Regions from separate parts of the Rhodococcus sp. NPDC127527 genome, predicted to be linked through region 3. Evidence: riboswitches for the same ligand, from Rfam matches in the RefSeq annotation. Region 3 holds a riboswitch; each other region holds the start of a gene.
The links. Region 3 has a riboswitch for thiamine pyrophosphate ahead of ACFVH2_RS04900 (purine-cytosine permease family protein). Riboswitches for the same ligand answer to the same signal wherever they lie in the genome.

Region 1 (6,355 bases), on a different contig from region 3:
CGGGTGATGCAGGCCGGTAGCGACGGCAACGTGATGGCCTCCTCGGCCACCCTGGACGGGCTCGAGCCCGGGCTCCTCGACGACCTCGGCCTTCGTGCCAAGCCGTACCGCCGCGGGCTGTTCGCGGCGCCGCTGCGCGGTGTTCCCGACGACCTGAGACTGTTCACCCTCACGCGCGCCGACTGAACGGGGTGCGTCGAACCATGACGCCGGGGCGCGAAGGCGCGCACACTGAGGGAATGGTTGACAGGGAGCAGCGAACACCCCTGTACGGGGTCGTGATGATTCTCGTGGCGCTCGGCGCGGCGCTGGCGGTCAGCTACTACGGACCGGTCTGGTTTCGCGTCGTGGTCTACCTGGTTGCGGTGGTGCTCGTCCTGGTCGGGGGCGTCATGACCTTCCGCGACTACTCGCGCTGACGCCGGCGCTGTGCGCGTCCTCGCCGTGGGCGAGGACGCGCACAGTCGCGTGTCAGTGCAGGCGCCAGAGCGGGGACACCGGGCCGTGCCCGGCGCCGAGGTCGTAGGAGGCCGCCAGGCAGCGGGTGACCCACTCCTTGCCGAACTCCACCGCGGCCGGCATCGAGTACCCGTGCGCGAGCGCGCAGGCGATCGCGGCGGCCAGGGTGTCGCCGCCGCCGTGGTCGTTGCCGGTGTCGATCCGCGGGCTGGTGAACTCGTGGAATCGGTCCCCGTCGAACAGCAGGTCGGTGGACTCGGTCGACGTGCGCAGGTGCCCGCCCTTGACCAGTGCCCACTGTGCGCCGAGCGCGTGCAGGGCCTCCGCGGCCCGGCGGGCGGACGCGTCGTCGACCACTTCGATGCCGGTGATGAGCCGGACCTCGTCGAGGTTCGGTGTGACCAGCGAGGCGATCGGGATCAGCGTGTTGCGGACCGCGTCGAGTGCCTCCGCGTGCAGCAGCGGGTCGCCGTGCATGGACGCGCAGACGGGGTCCACGACCAGCGGCACGGCCTGCCCCTTGCCGATCCCGACCTCGCCGCACACCCGTGCGACGGACTCGATGATCGCCGTCGAGGCCAGCATCCCGGTCTTCGCGGCGCTCACCCCGATGTCGCCGACCACCGACCGCACCTGGTCGGCCACGATCTCGGGCGGGATCTCGTGAAACCCGCTGACCCCCACCGAGTTCTGCACGGTCACCGCCGCGACCGCGACGCACGCGTGGACGCCGCACATCGCCATCGTGCGCGAGTCGGCCTGGATGCCGGCGCCGCCGCCGGAGTCGGTTCCGGCGATGGTGAGGACGCGGATCGGCGTCTGGCCGTCGGGGGTGAGGGGCAGGAACTTCACGAGGTGGACACTACCGGGAGGTAGACCTGGCTTCCCGTGCCCGCGAACTCCGCCGACTTCTCCGCCATTCCGGCCTCGATCGCCGCCGCATCGGTCAGTCCGTTGCGCTCGGCGTACTCACGCACGTCCGCCGAGATCCGCATGGAGCAGAACTTCGGTCCGCACATCGAGCAGAAGTGCGCGGTCTTCGCCGGCTCGGCCGGCATGGTCTCGTCGTGGTACTCGCGGGCGGTGTCCGGGTCCAACGAGAGCGCGAACTGGTCGCGCCAGCGGAACTCGAAGCGCGCCTTGGACAGCGCGTCGTCGCGTTCCTGCGCCCGGGGGTGCTGCTTCGCGAGATCCGCCGAGTGCGCGGCGATCTTGTAGGTGATGACACCGACCTTCACGTCGTCGCGGTTGGGCAGTCCCAGGTGCTCCTTCGGCGTCACGTAACAGAGCATCGCGGTGCCCGCCTGCGCGATGATGGACGCACCGATCGCCGAGGTGATGTGGTCGTACGCGGGCGCGATGTCGGTGGCGAGCGGTCCGAGGGTGTAGAACGGCGCCTCCTCGCAGAGCTCTTCCTCGAGTCGCACGTTCTCCACGATCTTGTGCATGGGCACATGGCCGGGTCCCTCGATCATCACCTGCACGCCATGCGATTTCGCGATCTTCGTCAGCTCGCCCAGGGTGCGCAGCTCGGCGAACTGAGCCTCGTCGTTCGCGTCGGCGATCGATCCCGGACGCAGTCCGTCGCCGAGCGAGAACGTCACGTCGTAGCGCGCGAGGATCTCGCACAACTCCTCGAAGTGCGTGTACAGGAACGACTCCCGATGGTGGGCCAGGCACCAGGCGGCCATGATCGAGCCGCCCCGCGAGACGATCCCGGTGACCCGCTTGGCGGTCAGCGGGACGTACCGCAGCAGGACACCCGCGTGCACGGTCATGTAGTCGACGCCCTGCTCGCACTGCTCGATCACGGTGTCGCGGTAGATCTCCCAGGTCAGCGCGGTCGGGTCGCCGTTCACCTTCTCCAGTGCCTGGTAGATCGGCACCGTGCCGACCGGCACCGGGGAGTTGCGCAGGATCCACTCGCGGGTCTGGTGGATGTCCTTGCCGGTGGACAGGTCCATGATGTTGTCCGCACCCCAGCGCGTGGCCCAGACCATCTTCTCCACCTCCTCGGCGATGGAGGAGGTCACCGCGGAGTTGCCGATGTTCGCGTTGATCTTCACCAGGAACCGCTTGCCGATGACCATCGGCTCCGACTCGGGGTGCTTGTGGTTCGCCGGGATCACCGCTCGTCCCGCGGCAACCTCCTCGCGCACGACCTCCGGTGCAACACCCTCGCGGACGGCGCAAAAACGCATCTCGGGCGTGACGATCCCGGCCCGCGCCCAGGCCAACTGGGTGCGGACGGGGGTGGACTTCCCGTCGCCACGCTCGCCCCCGATGTCGACGGCGTCGGGCTTGGTCCAGCCGTCGCGGGTCTTCGGCAGGCCCGCCTCGAGATCGATGTGGGCTCCGGCGTCGGTGTACGGGCCGGAGGTGTCGTACAGGTCCAGATGCTCGCCGTTGCTCAACTGGACGCGCCGGACGGGCACTCGCAGCCCGTCGACGTCGAGATACCGCTTGCTGCTGCCCTCGATGGGGCCGGTGGTGACGGTGCTGGTGGTGACAGAGGTGTCCCTCATGCGTGCTCTCCCTACGCCGGCATTACCCGGTCAGGTTCGACGGTCGACGGCCCTGATCGCTCCGAAGAGCTAGCCGTCCTCTCAGCCCGCTGGTGCGAGCCCCCGTGGGTTGTGTAGTTGTCGGCGCCGACCCTAGACCGGGCCCCGTGCACTGCGCCAGTCCGAGTCCACGAGCTGGACGGGATTCGAGTGATCCCCCTCACAATGTCCGCCGGCTGACCTATAGTGGTGTGGATCACATTTTGGTTACGGGCGGGGTAGGGAGACGGGTTCATGATTGCGGATTCACCGACCGCGGAGGTGTCGAACAATGCTGGTCAGAGCCGGTTCGAGCTCCGGCTGAACGGCGATCTCGTCGGCATTCTCGGTTACTACGAGTTGGACACGAACGCGGGGGCCGGTGTTCGTGTCGGTCGGCGGTCGGGGCCGCCCGTCGTCTCGTTCATGCACACGGTGATCGTCGAGGACTTCGGCCATCGCGGGCTGGCCGCGGTCATGGTGCAGCGCGCACTCGATGCGGCCCGCGAATACGGCTGGAAGGTGCGCCCGGTGTGTACCTATCTGCAGCGGTTCATCGCCGACAATCCCCAGTATCAGGACATGCTCGCTCCGCTCTGACCGCCGGTTCCGGGCCTGCATTGTGCCGATTCGGCCACGATTCGAAGAAGTCTGGGCGACAAACAGGCAAGGGGTTCGCTGTGCGGCGGCGGGATCTTGCCGGGGCTGCTTGCATTGCGATGTGGATCACATCTTCAAGCGACATCACGTCCAGGTAGCGGCGGTGAGCACGCCCGTCGTTGCGGCAGCGGACCCGGCGCTCGCGCGCGTCGAGGACAATCCGTCGCACTCACGCTTCGACCTGTGGGTCGGCGACGAGCTGGTGGGAATCCTCGGCTACCGAAGCGGACGCGACGATCCCGATGCGCCGCCCTCGGGTGACCCGCAGGGCGGCGATCCCGAGGTGATCGCCTTGATGCACACCGTGGTCAAGGAGGACTTCGGCGGGCGCGGGTGGGCGGCGATCCTGGTTCGCGAGGTGCTCGAGGAGTCGCGGGTGCGGGGCTGGCGACTGCGGCCGGTGTGCACCTACGTCCAGCGGTACCTCGGCACGCACACGGAGTTCCTGGGGTTGGTCGACGCCGACTGACGGCCCTCCCTGAAATTCGAGAGCACTGCTCTTGCGATGCCTGGCATGGGGGTGAATACTGCTCTGAACAGAGAGCGCTGCTCTCGTTCGAGGTGGGGAGCGAACCATGATCGACACAACCGTCCGACCGCAGACCCGACGTGGGGTTGCGACCGCCGCGGCCGCGCTGTTCGGCGCCTCCGGGTTGCTGTTCCTGCTCTACCCCGCCGTCCGGCCCTACTCGGACTACCTGAACGAGACCACTCTCGACGGCGCCCACGCCTACGCGTCGGGCGGCTGGATCGCCGCACACGTATTCGGCATGCTCGGGTTCGTGCTGCTCGGGTTGGCGATGCAGGCGCTGCGGGAGGTCCTCCGTGACACGCCCGCCGATCGGATCGGCGTCGCCGCCACCGTCGTGACCTGGGTCGGCGTCGGCCTGACCCTCCCGTACTACGGCGCCGAGGACTTCGCCCTGCACGCGGTCGGTGTCCGTGCGCTCGGCGACGGCTCGCCGGACCTGCTCGACCTGGTCGTGCAGGTGCGGGGCGGCGGTACGCAGATGACGATGTTCGCCTTCGGTCTGGTGTTGGTCGCCGCCGGCACGGTCACCGCGGCGGTCGCGATCTGGCGGTCGGGAGTGCTCGCCCGGTGGAGCGGGATCCCGCTCGCCGTCGGCTTCGCGCTGTTCGTCCCGCAGTTCTTCGGACCGCCGTGGATGCGGGTCGCGCACGGCGCCGTGCTTGCCGCCGGTGCGTTGTTGCTCGCTGCGGAACTGCTGCGGCTTCGCCGCGGCGTCGCCGACGCCTGGCCGGGCGGCCCGCGCTAGGCGAGCTCGACCACCACCGGCGCGTGGTCGCTGGCGCCCTTGCCCTTTCGCTCCTCGCGGTCGATCGACGCATCGGTCACCCGGGCGGCGAGTGCGGGCGAGGCGAGTTGGAAGTCGATCCGCATGCCCTGTCGCTTCGGGAAGCGCAACTGTGTGTAGTCCCAGTAGGTGTAGACGCCCGGGCCGGGCGTGAACGGCCGGACCACGTCGGAGAAACCCGCATCGACGAAGGCCTGGAATGCGTCCCGCTCCGGCTGCGAGGTGTGGGTCTTGCCCTCGAACAGGGCCGGATCCCACACGTCCTCGTCGGTCGGTGCGACGTTCCAGTCGCCGACCAGGGCGACCTGGGCGTTCGGGTCGTCCGCGAGCCACTTGACGGCGTCGTCACGCAGGGTGGCGAGCCAGTCCAGCTTGTACTCGTAGTGCGGGTCGGACAGCTCGCGACCGTTGGGGACGTACAGGCTCCACACCCGCACCCCGCCGCAGGTCGCGCCGATCGCCCGGGCCTCGACCACCGGGGTGGCGATGTCCAGGCTGTCGGCGGCGGCCTTCGCGAATCCGGGCTGTCCCTCGAACCCGACCTGCACGTCGTCGAGCCCCACCCGCGAGATGATCGCCACCCCGTTCCACTGGCTCAGCCCCACGTGCGCGACCTCGTAGCCGAGGTCGGTGAACCGGTCGGTGGGGAACTGGTCGTCGCGGCACTTGGTCTCCTGGATCGCCAGCACGTCCGTCTCCGTCCGCGCCAGCCAGTCCACGATCCGGTCCGTCCGGGCCCGCACCGAGTTCACATTCCACGTCGCCAGTCGCATGCCAGGCAGCGTAGTGCGCGGCGAACCCGGTTCAATCGGGGGCGGTCGCGTATCGGTAGCGGTGGTGATCGATGAGCCCGAGGGTGCGGTAGAGCGCGATGGCAGCGTCGTTGTCCGCCTCGACCTGGATGTACGCGTGAGTCGCGCCGTTGTCGCGTCCCCAGCGGATCATCTCCGCGCACATCAGCAACCCGAGTCCGCGTCGCCGATGTTCGGCGGCGACCTCGACCGCGGCCAGGCCCACCCAGTGCCGCCCGTCCGGCGCCTCGGTGACCGCCGCCCGCGCGATCGCGAGCAGTTCGGTGTCCGGGCTGCCGAGCGCGCCGAAACCGACCTTGCCGTCACGGACCGCGCCGAGCACCGCCGGCGCGCATGCGGGCAGCGACTCGCCGCGGTAGTGGTAGAGCGGCAGCCAGCGCTCGTCCGGCGCGTCCGCCACGGTCACCAGCGAATCACCCTCGGGCAGGATCAGATTCGCGATGTCGGCGGCCATCACCTGGACCTCGTCGGAGACCTCCCAGCCGTCCGGTGCGGTGCCGAGACGGTCGGGCAGCAGCAGCTGCAAACGCTGGCCTCGGTCGGCGTACCAGGCGCGCAGCCGTTC
Region 2 (6,355 bases), on a different contig from region 3:
GCGAGGCGACGACGAGGGCCACCAGGGCGAGCACCAGCAGGGCGATCGCCAGCCACGGCGGCCGGGCGAACTCGTCCTGGCTCTGCACCACCCGGTCGGACTGCTCGTTGTGCAACTGCTCGGCCAGCGGCAGCAGGGTGGTCTGCATCATCGACGAGGCCTCGCTCAGGTACGCCGACCCCACCGGGTACCCGGTGCGGTTGTTGGCGCGCGCCGTCTCGACGAGGCCGGTGTACACCGGCAGCCCGACCGACAGCTGCGTCAACAGGGCGTGCGCGGTCCCGTCGTCGGCCGCGACACCCACGGACGCGTCGACGATGTCCTGGCCCGCGTCGCCGACGGCCTGCGTGTACCGGTCGCGGACGGCGGCGGGCTCGATGCCGCCGGCGAGGAACGCGGTGGTCGCGGCCGCGTCCGCGATGGACAGCGAGCTGTAGAGGTGCTGGGACGCGTTCGCGAGTGGTTCGACCTGGGTGAGCAGGGTGTCGAGGGTGCGCTGACGGTCGGCGACCTGGGCGGCGCCGACGGTGCCGGACAGGAGCGCGAGGGCGATCAGTCCGACACCGAGGGTGACCATCTTCGCGGGCGTGGTGCGGCTGAACGCGCGCAGCCGTGCGGGCCGGCTCGGCGGCGGTAGCGGCTCCGTGGTCGGGGCGGGCGTGTCGCCGAGCGGCTCGGTCGAAGGCGCAACTCGAACAGCCACTGTGCTGCACCCCTTCTATCTGGCCCGAGTGCCCGACAAAGGGCAGCATATAAGCAGTAACCGCGCTTTGGGATCCACGACTGGCTAAGTTCGACGGCGAACAGTTGTGGCGGACACGCGAGGGGCCGACTTGGTGCGGCGCGGCACGATCTGGAGTAGGTGAGCGAAGTCGATGCGCGGTGACGGGGACGGCTGGGCCACGAGCGAGGACGGCAGCCGGTACTGGGGGCGGTTCGGTGCGGCCGGGCTGCTGCTGCGCGCGCCCGCGCAGGACGGTGGATCGGCGGTCCTGCTCCAGCACCGGGCGCAGTGGAGTCATCAGGGCGGCACGTGGGCACTGCCCGGCGGCGCCCGGGACTCGCACGAGAGCACCACCCACGCGGCAGTTCGCGAGGCGCAGGAGGAGGCGGGCATCGCCACCGACCTGGTGCAGGTGCGGGCCGAACGGGTGACCGCCCGAGCCGGGGGAGGCTGGACCTACACGACGGTGATCGCCGATGCCGAGACCGCGCTGGACACCGTCCCGAACGGGGAGAGCACCGAGCTGCGCTGGGTGCCCGAGGACCGCGTCGAGGACCTGCCCCTGCATCCGGGGTTCGCGGCCAGCTGGCCGTCGCTGCGCGCGGCGCCGGTACGGCTGCTGCTCGACACCGCGAACGTGCTCGGATCGCGGCCCAACGGGTGGTGGCGCGACCGGGTCGGGGCCACCGGGGAGTTGCTGGCCGCGCTCGCCGGAAGCCTGCCGCGCACCATCGAACTGCCTGGCGGTGGTTTCGGTTGGCTGCCGAGGGTCGAGGCGGTACTCGAGGGACAGGCCGGCGCGGTCGCCGGGGTGGACGCCCGGGTTCCGGTGCACGTCGCGCCCGGCAGCGGGGACGACGCACTCGCGCTGCTGGCGTCGGGTCGCCCGGCGTCGACCACCCTCACCGGGTTCGCCGACGAGCTGACCGCCGTCGTCACCGCGGATCGCGGCCTGCGCGACCGGCTGCCCGAGACGGTGCTGCGGCTCTCGCCGTCGACCGTCCTCGCCTGGCTCGACTGACCCGGGGTTCCTTCCCGAATGGCCCATTCGTTCACTCTGACCGACCGAATGGGCCATTCGGGAAGACCGACGGGGCTTGGGGGTCGGCGGGGGAGGGTCAGCGGGCGGCGGCGTTGACGGCCAGGGCGTCGGCGAGGGAGCGGGCGGCGGCCTGGGGGTCGCGGGCCTCGGTGATCGCGCGGACCACGACGATGCGCTTGGCCCCGGCGTCGAGCACCTCCGGCAGCCGATGCTCGTCGATGCCGCCGATCGCGAACCACGGCATCGTCGGTGACGACTCGGCCGTCGAGCGCACGAGCTCGATGCCGGACGCGGTGCGCCCGGGCTTGGTGGGCGTGGCCCACACCGGACCGGTGCAGAAGTAGTCGACGTCGTCCTCGATCGCCGCCAGCTGGGCCTGCGCGCGACTGTGCGTCGAACGGCCGACGACCACCTGCGGGCCGACGATCCGGCGCGCGTAGTGCACCGGCAGGTCGCCCTGCCCGAGGTGCAGCACGTCGGCGCCCGCGGCCAGCGCGAGGTCGGCGCGGTCGTTCACGGCCAGCAGCGCGCCGTGCCGCCTGCACGCCGCCGCCAGCTCGGCGAGCGCGCCGAGTTCCTCGCGGGTCTCCATCCGGCCGAACTTCTTCTCACCCGGCGAGCCCTTGTCACGGAGCTGGATGATGTCCACCCCGCCGGCGAGCGCGGCTTCGGCGAACTTGGCGAGGTCGCCGCGCTCACGGCGGGCGTCGGTGCACAGGTAGAGGCGGGCGCTCGCGAGGCGTTCCCGTGGGGTCAGGTGCTTACCGGAATGCGAGGGATGCACGACCTCAACGGTAGTCTCTACCGTGAACGAAGTGACACGGGAGTCCCGGCGGACGCGGGGCTGAGAGGGGGCTCGCGAGCCCCGACCGTCATACCTGACCCGGATCATGCCGGCGCAGGGAGTGAGGTGGAGTTGTGAGCAGAACCGTCGCGGTGATCGGTGGCGGCGCCATCGGACTGTCGGTGGCGTGGCGCGCGACCAAGGCAGGCTGGACCGTCACCGTCCACGACCCGGCGGTGGCGTCGGGTGCATCCTGGGTGGCCGGCGGCATGCTCGCGCCGCTGTCCGAGGGCTGGCCCGGCGAGGACGCGGTGCTGGCCGCCGGGGCCGCGTCGCTGGAGCGGTGGCCCGAGTTCGGTCGCGAACTCGAGTCGCTGACCGGTGAGTCCCTCTTCACCTCCGACGGCTCGGTGACGGTCGCGCTCGACGCCGCCGACGCCGCCGACCTGCGCCGCGTCGCGGAATGGCTCGAGACGCAGGGGTACCACCTGGACCTGCTCTCGCGTGCCGAGATCCGTGCGGCCGAGCCCTCGCTCGCCCCGAACATCCGACTGGCCCTGCTCGCCGCCACCGAGTCCGCCGTGGACAACCGTGCCCTGGTCCGCGCGCTCCGTGGGGCCTGCGAGGGCGCGGGCGTGACGTTCGCCCCGCAGGCCGTCACCGACGTCCATGCGCTCGACGCCGATCAGGTGGTGATCGCCGCGGGCACGGCCGCCGCGCGACTGTGGCCCGGACTGCCGGTGCGCCCGGTCAAGGGCGAGATCCTGCGCCTGCACCGTCGTCCCGGAGTCGCGCCCGCCCCCACCCGCACCATCCGCGGCAGCGTGCACGGCCGGCCGGTCTACCTGGTGCCGCGCGGCGACGGGATCGTCGTCGGTGCGACACAGCACGAGTCCGGCGAGGACACCCAGGTCACGGTGGCCGGGGTGCGCGACCTGATCGCGGACGCCGAGGCGTTGATGCCGAGCATCGGGGAGTACGAACTGCACGAGACCGCCGCCGGGCTGCGGCCGATGAGCCCCGACAACCTGCCGATCCTCGGCCGGGTGTCGGACCGGGTGGTCCTGGCCGCCGGGGCCGGGCGCAACGGCATCCTGCTGACGCCGCTGTCCGCGGACGCGGTGGTCGCCGAACTCTCGGGCACTCCGCTGCCCGAGGCCAAGACCTGTTCCCCGGACCGGTTCGCCGGGCTCGGGGCGTCGATCGACAGAGCGAGGAAGTAGATGACCAACGCACCGGTGAACATCGGTATCACCGTCAACGGCGAGGATCACCAGTTGTCCGAGCAGCTGACCGTGGCCCAGTTGCTCGCGCATCTCGGACTGCCGGAGAAGGGCATCGCGGTGGCGGTGGACGGCACGGTGTTCCCGCGCACGTCCTGGGGCAGTCCGGTCGAAAAGGGTTGGGAGATCGAGATTCTCACGGCGGTGCAGGGTGGCTGACCCGATGGTGACCGACCAGCTGACCATCGCCGGGCGCACCTTCGGCTCGCGCCTGATCATGGGCACCGGCGGGGCGGCCAACCTCGCGGTGCTGGAGGAGGCGCTGGTCGCGTCGGGCACCGAGCTGACCACGGTCGCGATGCGGCGGATCGACGCGGCCGGCGGCACCGGGGTGCTCGACCTGCTGACCACGCTGAAGATCGCACCGCTGCCGAACACCGCGGGGTGCCGGGGCGCGGCCGAGGCCGTGCTCACCGCACAGTTGGCGCGCGAGGCGCTCGAGACCGACTGGGTCAAGCTCGAGGTGATCGCGGACGAGCGGACGTTGCTGCCCGACGCCATCGAGTTGGTCTCCGCCGCCGAACAACTCGTCGACGACGGATTCACCGTGTTGCCGTACACCACGGACGACCCGGTGCTGGCCCGTCGGCTCGAGGACGTCGGTTGTGCGGCGGTGATGCCGCTCGGCGCCCCGATCGGCACCGGGCTGGGCATCTGCAACCCGCACAACATCGAGATGATCGTCGAGTCGGCGGGCGTGCCGGTGATCCTCGATGCCGGCATCGGGACGGCGAGCGACGCCGCGCTGGCGATGGAGCTGGGGTGCGACGCCGTGCTGCTCGCGACCGCGGTGACCAGGGCGAAGGACCCCGCGCTCATGGCGACCGCGATGGCGTCCGCGGTGGTCGCCGGTCGCGCGGCTCGGCTCGCGGGCCGGATCCCGAAGCGGTTCTGGGCGCAGGCTTCCTCGCCCGATCTCTGACCCGATCCGGAGGTAGTCTCGAAAGGTGGACGATCTTCGGAACTCAGACGGCCAGGGTGCCGGTCCCGATTTCGAGATGGCGCAGCCCCAGCAGGTCGACGTCACGCCCGAGATCGACGAGATCGACGAGCTGCTGCGCAAGTCCGGACGGATACGGAGCGACGACGGTCCGGACGCGCCGTGGCGGCACGGGTACCCCTACGACAAGAAGATGACCCGGCGGCAGTACGAGCGGCGCAAGCGGACCCTGCAGATCGAGCTGCTGAAGCTGCAGGCGTGGGTCAAGGAGAACGACGAGAAGATCGTCATCATCTTCGAGGGTCGGGACGCGGCGGGCAAGGGCGGCGCGATCAAGCGGCTCACCGAGCACCTCAACCCTCGTGGCGCCCGGGTGATGGCGCTGGAGAAGCCCACCGAGCGTGAGCGCAAGCAGTGGTACTTCCAGCGGTACGTCGAGCACCTCCCGTCGGGCGGTGAGATCGTGCTCATGGACCGGTCCTGGTACAACAGGGCGGGTGTCGAGCGGGTGATGGGTTACTGCACACCGCACGAGTACCTCGAATTCACGCGCTCCGCACCGGAATTCGAGCGGATGCTGGTGCAGTCGGGTATTCGTCTCGTGAAGTTCTGGTTCTCGGTCGGTCGCGAGGAACAGCACGCGCGGTTCGTCGCCCGCAGCACCGACCCGGTCAAGCGGTGGAAGCTGTCGCCGACCGACCTCGCCAGCCTCGACAAGTGGGACGCCTACACCGAGGCGAAGGAGGACATGCTCTTCTACACCGACACCCCGCACGCGCCGTGGACGATCGTCAAGTCCAACGACAAGAAGCGGGCGCGACTCGAGGCGATGCGCTGGCTGCTGTCGCGGTTCGACTACACCGACAAGAACCCACGGGTCGTCGGCACCCCCGATCCGTTGCTGATCGGCCCGGCCTCGACGGTGTACGACGAGGGCGAACAGCCCACCAACCACTTCCCGGACCTGTCGGCCTGGCCCTCACCCGGGGGTAACGGTCAGGGTTGACGTCATCCCCAGGGATGACAGATGTCGAGACCTGCGGAGGATGCGCGCCTCGGTGCACTGGTGAATCCTTGACCTCATGATTGAAGTGAGGGGATTGACCAAGATATACGGGCCCACGAAGGCGGTAGACGACCTGACCTTCACGGTGCGACCCGGCATCGTCACCGGATTCCTGGGGCCGAACGGCGCGGGCAAGTCCACGACCATGCGGATGATCCTCGGCCTCGACCGCCCGACATCGGGCACCGCGCTGATCGACGGCAAACCGTACGGCGAACTCAAGCAACCGTTGCGGACGGTCGGCGCGCTGCTCGACGCGAAGTGGGTGCACCCCAACCGGTCCGCCAAGGCGCACCTGCACTGGATGGCCGCCTCCAACGGCCTGCCGTCGTCGCGGGTCGACGAGGTGTTGCGACTGGTCGGTCTCACCGAGGTGGCGGGCAAGAAGGCGGGCGGATTCTCTCTCGGCATGTCGCAGCGACTTGGGCTCGCGGGCGCGTTGCTGGGCGACCCCAAGGTGCTGCTGTTCGACGAGCCGGTCAACGGTCTCGATCCGGAGGGCATCGTCTGGATCCG
Region 3 (6,355 bases):
ATCATCGCGCTGCCGTTCTTCGGCATCGTCTCGGAGATCTTCCCGGTCTTCAGCCGCAAGCCTCTCTTCGGCTACAGCGGTCTGGTCTACGCCACGCTGGGTATCGCCGCCCTGTCGATCGCGGTGTGGGCGCACCACATGTACGCCACCGGCGCGGTGCTGCTGCCGTTCTTCTCCTTCATGACGTTCCTCATCGCGGTCCCGACCGGTGTGAAGTTCTTCAACTGGATCGGCACCATGTGGAAGGGGCAGGTGACCTTCGAGTCGCCGATGCTGTTCTCCGTCGGCTTCATCGTCACCTTCCTGTTCGGTGGCCTGTCCGGCGTGCTGCTCGCCAGCCCGCCGATCGACTTCCACGTCACCGACACCTACTTCGTCGTCGCGCACTTCCACTACGTGCTCTTCGGCACCATCGTGTTCGCGACCTACGCCGGCATCTACTTCTGGTTCCCGAAGATGACCGGGCGCCTGATGGACGAGCGCCTCGCGAAGTGGCACTTCTGGACCACCTTCATCGGCTTCCACACCACGTTCCTGGTCCAGCACTGGCTCGGTAACGAGGGCATGCCCCGTCGCTACGCCGACTACCTGCCCTCGGACGGGTTCACCACCCTGAACACCATCTCCACGATCGGCGCGTTCATCCTCGGTGCCTCGACGCTGCCGTTCCTGTGGAACGTCTTCAAGAGCTACCGCTACGGCGAGATCGTCACCGTGGACGACCCGTGGGGTTACGGCAACTCGCTCGAGTGGGCCACCTCCTGCCCGCCGCCGCGGCACAACTTCACCGAGCTGCCCCGGATCCGGTCGGAGCGCCCGGCGTTCGAGCTGCACTACCCGCACATGGTCGAGCGGATGCGCGCCGAGGCGCACGTCGGACCCGGCCACGGCGACAAGTCGGCGAAGGTGCTCGAGGACGCGCACTAGTCACAACCACACACAAGGCCCCGCCCGAGCTTCGGGCGGGGCCTTGCGTTTGGGAAATACTGTGGTTGGCACAATGGATCACGACCCCGCGGCGGCATTCGCGGGATGGAGGGAGTTCTCGGTGGGTTCAGGCACCACGGTCCTGGTCACGGTCACGGGACCGGACCGTCCCGGCGTCACCTCGGTTCTGCTCGCGGCGCTCGCGCGCCACGGTGTGAGCCTGCTCGACGTCGAGCAGGTGGTGATCCGGGGGCGCCTCACGCTCGGCGTGCTGGTGTCCTGCCCGTCGGACCCGGAGGCCCTGCAGGAGGCCCTCGAGGACGCGATGGCGACCGTCGGGATGTCGGTCGACGTCGAGATCGGGTCCGACGCCGGCGCCAAGCCCGCGCCGTCCACCCACGCCGTCGTCGTGCTCGGCAGCCCGGTGACCGCCCGCGCACTGCGGCAGATCGCCCGCGAACTGGCCAAGCAGGGCGCGAACATCGACTCCATCCGCGGCATCGCGGACTACCCGCTCACCGGGCTCGAGCTGATGGTGACCGCCGCCGACAGCGGAGCGGACGCCAACGGAGCCCTGCGCACCGCCCTCGCGGAGGTCGCGGTCGAGGAGAGCGTGGACATCGCCATCGAGCTCGCGGGCCTGGCCCGGCGAGCCAAGCGGCTCATCGTGTTCGACGTGGACTCCACGCTCGTGCAGGGTGAGGTCATCGAGATGCTCGCCGCCCGCGCGGGTAAGGAGGACGAGGTCCGTGCGGTCACCGAGTCGGCGATGCGCGGGGAGATCGACTTCGCCGAGTCGCTGCACCAGCGCGTCGCCGTGCTCGCCGGCCTCGACGCCTCCGTCATCGACGAGGTCGGCCGCGACCTCGAGCTGACCCCGGGTGCCCGCACCACCATTCGCACCCTGCGCCGGCTCGGCTTCCACTGCGGGGTCGTCTCCGGGGGTTTCCGTCAGGTCATCGAGGGGCTCGCGCACGACCTGGAGTTGGACTTCGTCGAGGCGAACACGCTCGAGGTGGTGGACGGCAAGCTCACCGGCCGTGTGATCGGCGCGGTCGTCGACCGGGCCGCGAAGGCGGTGGCGCTGCGCAAGTTCGCCGCCCAGGTCGGAGTGCCGATGGAGCAGACCGTCGCGGTCGGCGACGGCGCCAACGACATCGACATGCTCAATGCCGCGGGTCTCGGCGTGGCGTTCAACGCGAAGCCCGCCCTGCGAGAGGTCGCCGACACGGCCCTGTCCCACCCGTTCCTCGACGCGGTCCTCTTCGTGCTCGGCGTGACCCGGGACGAGGTCGAGGCGGCCGACGCAGCGGACGGTCTGGTACGTCGGGTCCCACTGTGACACAAGGGGTTCCGGAGACCCGGCCAGACGCCGGTTTCCGGGCCCGCCACGCGGTGCTGGCCGCCGGTTACGGCGACCGCCCGGATCCCGAGGACCCGTCGCTGGTGCTCGCGATGCCCCTGGTGCTGCACATCCCCAAGGCCGCCCCGCCCGCCCGCAGTGCCCTGCTGGCGGCCGCGGCGACGGCGACGGTCGCGCTCTGCCTCGACGAGCGGGTCGGTGCAGGCGAGGACGGCGAGCCCGGTCCGTGGAGCGCCGACTACCGTTCCTGGACCGGTGCGCGCATCCGCAAGGTCGCGCGACGGGCCCGGGGTGCGCAATGGCTGGCCGCGCAGGCGGTGGACGGGGTCACCGCCGACGTCGGCGGGGCGCAGGCACGTGCCCTGGTGCCGGGACCGGTCGGTGCGCTCGACCCCCGAATTCGCAAGCTGCAGATCGGCGGCACCGACCTCGACCACGACCGTCCCGACGATCCACACGACGGGACGGTCGTGCTGTGGGTCGACGGCTCGCTCGGCATGACCGTCGGCAAGGCCGCCGCGCAGGTCGGTCACGCCGCCATGATCCTGGCGGGCGCGATGACCGCCGAGCGGGCCTGGCTGTGGGCCCGCGACGGCTTCCGGTGCGCGGTGCGTGACGCCGACCCCGACCGGTGGTCGACGCTCGTCGGCGAGCTGGCGGCGGGTCGGGCGGTCGCGGTGCGCGACGCCGGCTTCACCGAGGTGGCGCCCGGGTCGACGACGGTGATCGCGCACGTCTGACGCGGGCAGGGGGCGGGCTTGGTAAAGAGCTGCGGATCGGCTTAAGGTGAGCGCGTCCAGCACGGGAGCCCTGGCGTCGTAGGGCTGAGAGGGAGCACGGCTGCTCCGACCGTCACACCTGATCCGGGTCATTCCGGCGTAGGGAGCAGCGCGATGTCTGTTGTGCGTTCACAACCCGGGGAGTCGTCCCCGGGTTCGGTTTCGGTCGAGTCCTCGGAGCCGTCCTTCACTCTCGACGAGAACCCCACTCGCACTCTGGGTCTCGGAGCCCAGGTCGGCCTGTGGGGGAATCTCGGCATCTCGCTGCTGCTCCCGGTCGCGGCGACCTACACCGTGCTGCAGGGACAGTCGTTGCTGGCGACCCTGCTCGCGGTGGTCGTCGGCGCGCTGATCGGTTCGACGCTGCTCGGTCTGACCGCGTCCGCCGGCGCATCCGTCGGCGCCCCCGCAATGGTGATGATGCGCGGGCTGCTCGGAAGCAAGCTGTCCGCCCTGCCGACGGTGCTGAACCTCGTCCAGTGTGTCGGCTGGGCGACTTTCGAGGTGTTCGTCATGGCGGAGGCCGCAGCCCGGCTGACGGGGTGGCAGCGCTGGCCGTTCGTGCTCGTGGCGGGCGTGCTCGCCACGCTGATGGCGTTGCGCCCGCTCAAGGTCGTGCACATCCTCGCCAGGTATGCCGTGTGGGCCGCGATCGGATCGACGGTGTACCTCCTGGTGAACGTGCTGATGAGGGACCTGCCCTCGCTCACCGACGGCAACTTCTCCGGATTCTGGACCAGCGTGGATCTGGTGATCGCGATGCCGATCTCCTGGGTGCCGCTGGCCGCCGACTATGCCAGGCACTCCCGCTCCCCGCGGGCCGCGTTCCTCGGCGCCACGATCGGATACGGCGGGGCGACCGTGGCGTTCTTCGCGCTCGGTGTGCTGGCCTTCGTGGCGTTCGGCCTCGAACCGGGATTCGACATCATCGGCAGTCTGCTCGTGCTCCCGCTCGCCGGTGTCGCGCTGCTGATCCTGGTCGCCGACGAGATGGACGAAGCGTTCGCGAACATCTACTCCACCGCGATCAGCGCGCAGAACCTGCGGCCCTCGCTGGACCGCCGGTACCTGGTCGTCGGGGTGGGCGCCGTCGCGACCCTGCTCGCGTTGAGCGTGGACGCCTACAGCTACGAGCCGTTCCTGTTCCTGATCGGTGCCGTGTTCGTGCCGCTGACCGCGACCTTCCTGGTCTCGTTCTACCTGATCAAGCGGGGTGTCTGGGACGTGTCCGAGTCGGCGCCCTCGCGGTGGGGGATGCTCGTGCCCTGGGCGGTCGGGTTCGTGGTGTACCAGCTCGTCACGCCGACCTACTTCACCGGATTCGGTGCGGGATGGACGCAATGGTGGACGAATCTGCAGTCCTCGCTGGGGATTCCGTCCGCCGGCTGGTCGGCGTCGCTGGCCTCGCTGATCGTGGCCGGCGTGCTGACCGCGGTGATCGGCCTCATCGGTGCCCGAAAGGCGGTGCGGGCGTGAGTCTCTCGACACGACTGCAGGAGCTCGGTCGGCCGCTGCTGGCGCAGCAGCTGGCGCATCCCACCGTGGCCGGGATCGCGCGCGGCGACCTCGACCCGGCGGTGTTCCGCAGCTGGCTCGAACAGGACTACCTGTACCTGCTCGACTACACCCGGGTGTTCACGCGGCTGGCCTGGCAGGCGCCCGACGGTCACCTCGGCTACCTGGTGGATCTCGCGCACTCGACCCTGCACGAGGAGCTGAGCCTGCACCGCGAGCTGTCCGAACCCTTTGGCGCGCGGTTCGACTCCGCGGTCAAGAGTCCGCAGTGCGAGGCCTACACGGGCTTCCTGCTCGACGCGGCGTCCGACTACGGTCGCGGGCTGGCGGCGTTGTTGCCGTGCATGTGGGGGTACTCGCAGCTCGGTATCGCGCTCGCGGAGCACCCGCCCGCCGATCCCCGCTACCGCCGCTGGGTGGACACCTACGCGGATCCGGGATTCGCGGCGCTCGCCGACCGGTGTGCGGCGATGCTCGACGAGGCGGACCCCGACCCGGCGGTCGCGGAGGCGGCCTTCATGTCGGCGATGCGCCACGAACTCGCGTTCTGGGACGCGCGATGAGCCGGGCCCGCGTACTGGTCGACGGCGAGGCCGAGCGCTGGCGGCGCCTGGCCGAGCACCCCTTCGTCCTGGCCACCGCCGACGGCACGCTCGCCGCCGAGTCGTTCGACCGCTGGCTGCTCGAGGACCACGCGTTCGTGGTGGAGTTCCGCCGTTTCCTCGCCGGCGTGCTGACCCTCGCACCCGACGAACGGTCCCGCGACGTCCTCGCAGGTGGGATCGCCGCTCTCACACCGGAACTCGGCCTCTTCCGCGACGAACTCGACGCCCGGGGACTCGACCGGGACGGGTACCGGCCCAGCCTCGGCTGCGCGTCGTACACCTCGTTCATGCTCGCCAGCCTGCACGACGGCTACGAGATCGCCTCGGCGGTGCTCTACGGCGTGGAGAAGGCGTACCTCGACGCGTGGACCACCGTCCGCGAGCGCGCCGCGGCCGCCGACTCGCGGTACCGCTCCTTCATCGACAACTGGAGCGCGCCGCCGTTCGCGGACTACGTCGCCGACCTCGGCGAGCTGCTGGGTGCGGGCGAGCCCACGCCGGCGCAGCGGGCGGCGTTCGGCCGGGTCGCCGAGTTCGAGGTGCAGTTCTGGGACGATCTGACGCGCTGACCCGCAAGTGCGGTCGGGCATGCCCGACACGCGGACGGCTCCCGTTGTGTGCGGGCGGCGCCGGTGAGAGAGGATGGCTGCCGTGCCCGAACCTGATCCCGATCTGCTCATCGATTTCGACGACGTGCTCATCCGCCGCGGCGGTGTCACCCTGGTCGGTCCCGTCACCTGGAAGGTGGAACTCGACGAGAGGTGGGTTGTGCTCGGGCCCAACGGCGCGGGCAAGACCTCGCTGCTGCGGATCGCGGCCGCCGAGGTGCACCCGACCTCCGGTCACGCGAACCTGCTCGGCGAGACGCTGGGACGCGTCGACGTCAGCGAACTGCGACCCCGGATCGGGCTGTCCTCGTCCGCGCTCGCGCACCGGGTGCCCGCCGACGAGGTCGTCAGCGATCTCGTCGTCTCGGCCGGCTACGCGGTGCTCGGACGCTGGCGCGAGCAGTACGAGGAGATGGACACCACGCGCGCCGTGGAGATGCTCGAGAGCCTCGGCGCCGAGCACCTGGCGGACCGCACCTACGGCACCCTGTCCGAGGGCGAACGTAAGCGGGTGCTCATCGCGCGCGCCCTGATGACCGATCCAGAACTCCTGCTGCT

Region 1: another riboswitch for thiamine pyrophosphate. It lies ahead of thiC (phosphomethylpyrimidine synthase ThiC); the one in region 3 lies ahead of ACFVH2_RS04900 (purine-cytosine permease family protein).
Region 2: another riboswitch for thiamine pyrophosphate. It lies ahead of thiO (glycine oxidase ThiO); the one in region 3 lies ahead of ACFVH2_RS04900 (purine-cytosine permease family protein).

Annotation. Positions count from the first base shown of each region.
Region 1 covers NZ_JBHXVP010000004.1:344,065-350,419, reverse strand. Annotated here, with positions in the region: gene ACFVH2_RS10270 (adenylate/guanylate cyclase domain-containing protein) at 1-186, shown strand, start outside; gene ACFVH2_RS10265 (hypothetical protein) at 240-419, shown strand; gene thiD (bifunctional hydroxymethylpyrimidine kinase/phosphomethylpyrimidine kinase) at 472-1,311, opposite strand; gene thiC (phosphomethylpyrimidine synthase ThiC) at 1,308-2,984, opposite strand; TPP riboswitch at 2,976-3,100, opposite strand; gene ACFVH2_RS10250 (GNAT family N-acetyltransferase) at 3,258-3,602, shown strand; gene ACFVH2_RS10245 (GNAT family N-acetyltransferase) at 3,766-4,131, shown strand; gene ACFVH2_RS10240 (hypothetical protein) at 4,238-4,939, shown strand; gene ACFVH2_RS10235 (exodeoxyribonuclease III) at 4,936-5,751, opposite strand; gene ACFVH2_RS10230 (GNAT family N-acetyltransferase) at 5,783-6,355, opposite strand, start outside.
Region 2 covers NZ_JBHXVP010000004.1:352,427-358,781, reverse strand. Annotated here, with positions in the region: gene ACFVH2_RS10315 (hypothetical protein) at 1-703, opposite strand, end outside; gene ACFVH2_RS10310 (NUDIX domain-containing protein) at 876-1,745, shown strand; gene thiE (thiamine phosphate synthase) at 1,843-2,550, opposite strand; TPP riboswitch at 2,577-2,688, shown strand; gene thiO (glycine oxidase ThiO) at 2,685-3,773, shown strand; gene thiS (sulfur carrier protein ThiS) at 3,774-3,992, shown strand; gene ACFVH2_RS10290 (thiazole synthase) at 3,997-4,755, shown strand; gene ppk2 (polyphosphate kinase 2) at 4,832-5,779, shown strand; gene ACFVH2_RS10280 (ABC transporter ATP-binding protein) at 5,856-6,355, shown strand, end outside.
Region 3 covers NZ_JBHXVP010000002.1:408,048-414,402, forward strand. Annotated here, with positions in the region: gene ctaD (cytochrome c oxidase subunit I) at 1-927, shown strand, start outside; gene serB (phosphoserine phosphatase SerB) at 1,049-2,269, shown strand; gene ACFVH2_RS04895 (peptidyl-tRNA hydrolase) at 2,266-3,030, shown strand; TPP riboswitch at 3,082-3,192, shown strand; gene ACFVH2_RS04900 (purine-cytosine permease family protein) at 3,184-4,545, shown strand; gene ACFVH2_RS04905 (TenA family protein) at 4,542-5,147, shown strand; gene ACFVH2_RS04910 (hypothetical protein) at 5,144-5,758, shown strand; gene ACFVH2_RS04915 (ABC transporter ATP-binding protein) at 5,832-6,355, shown strand, end outside.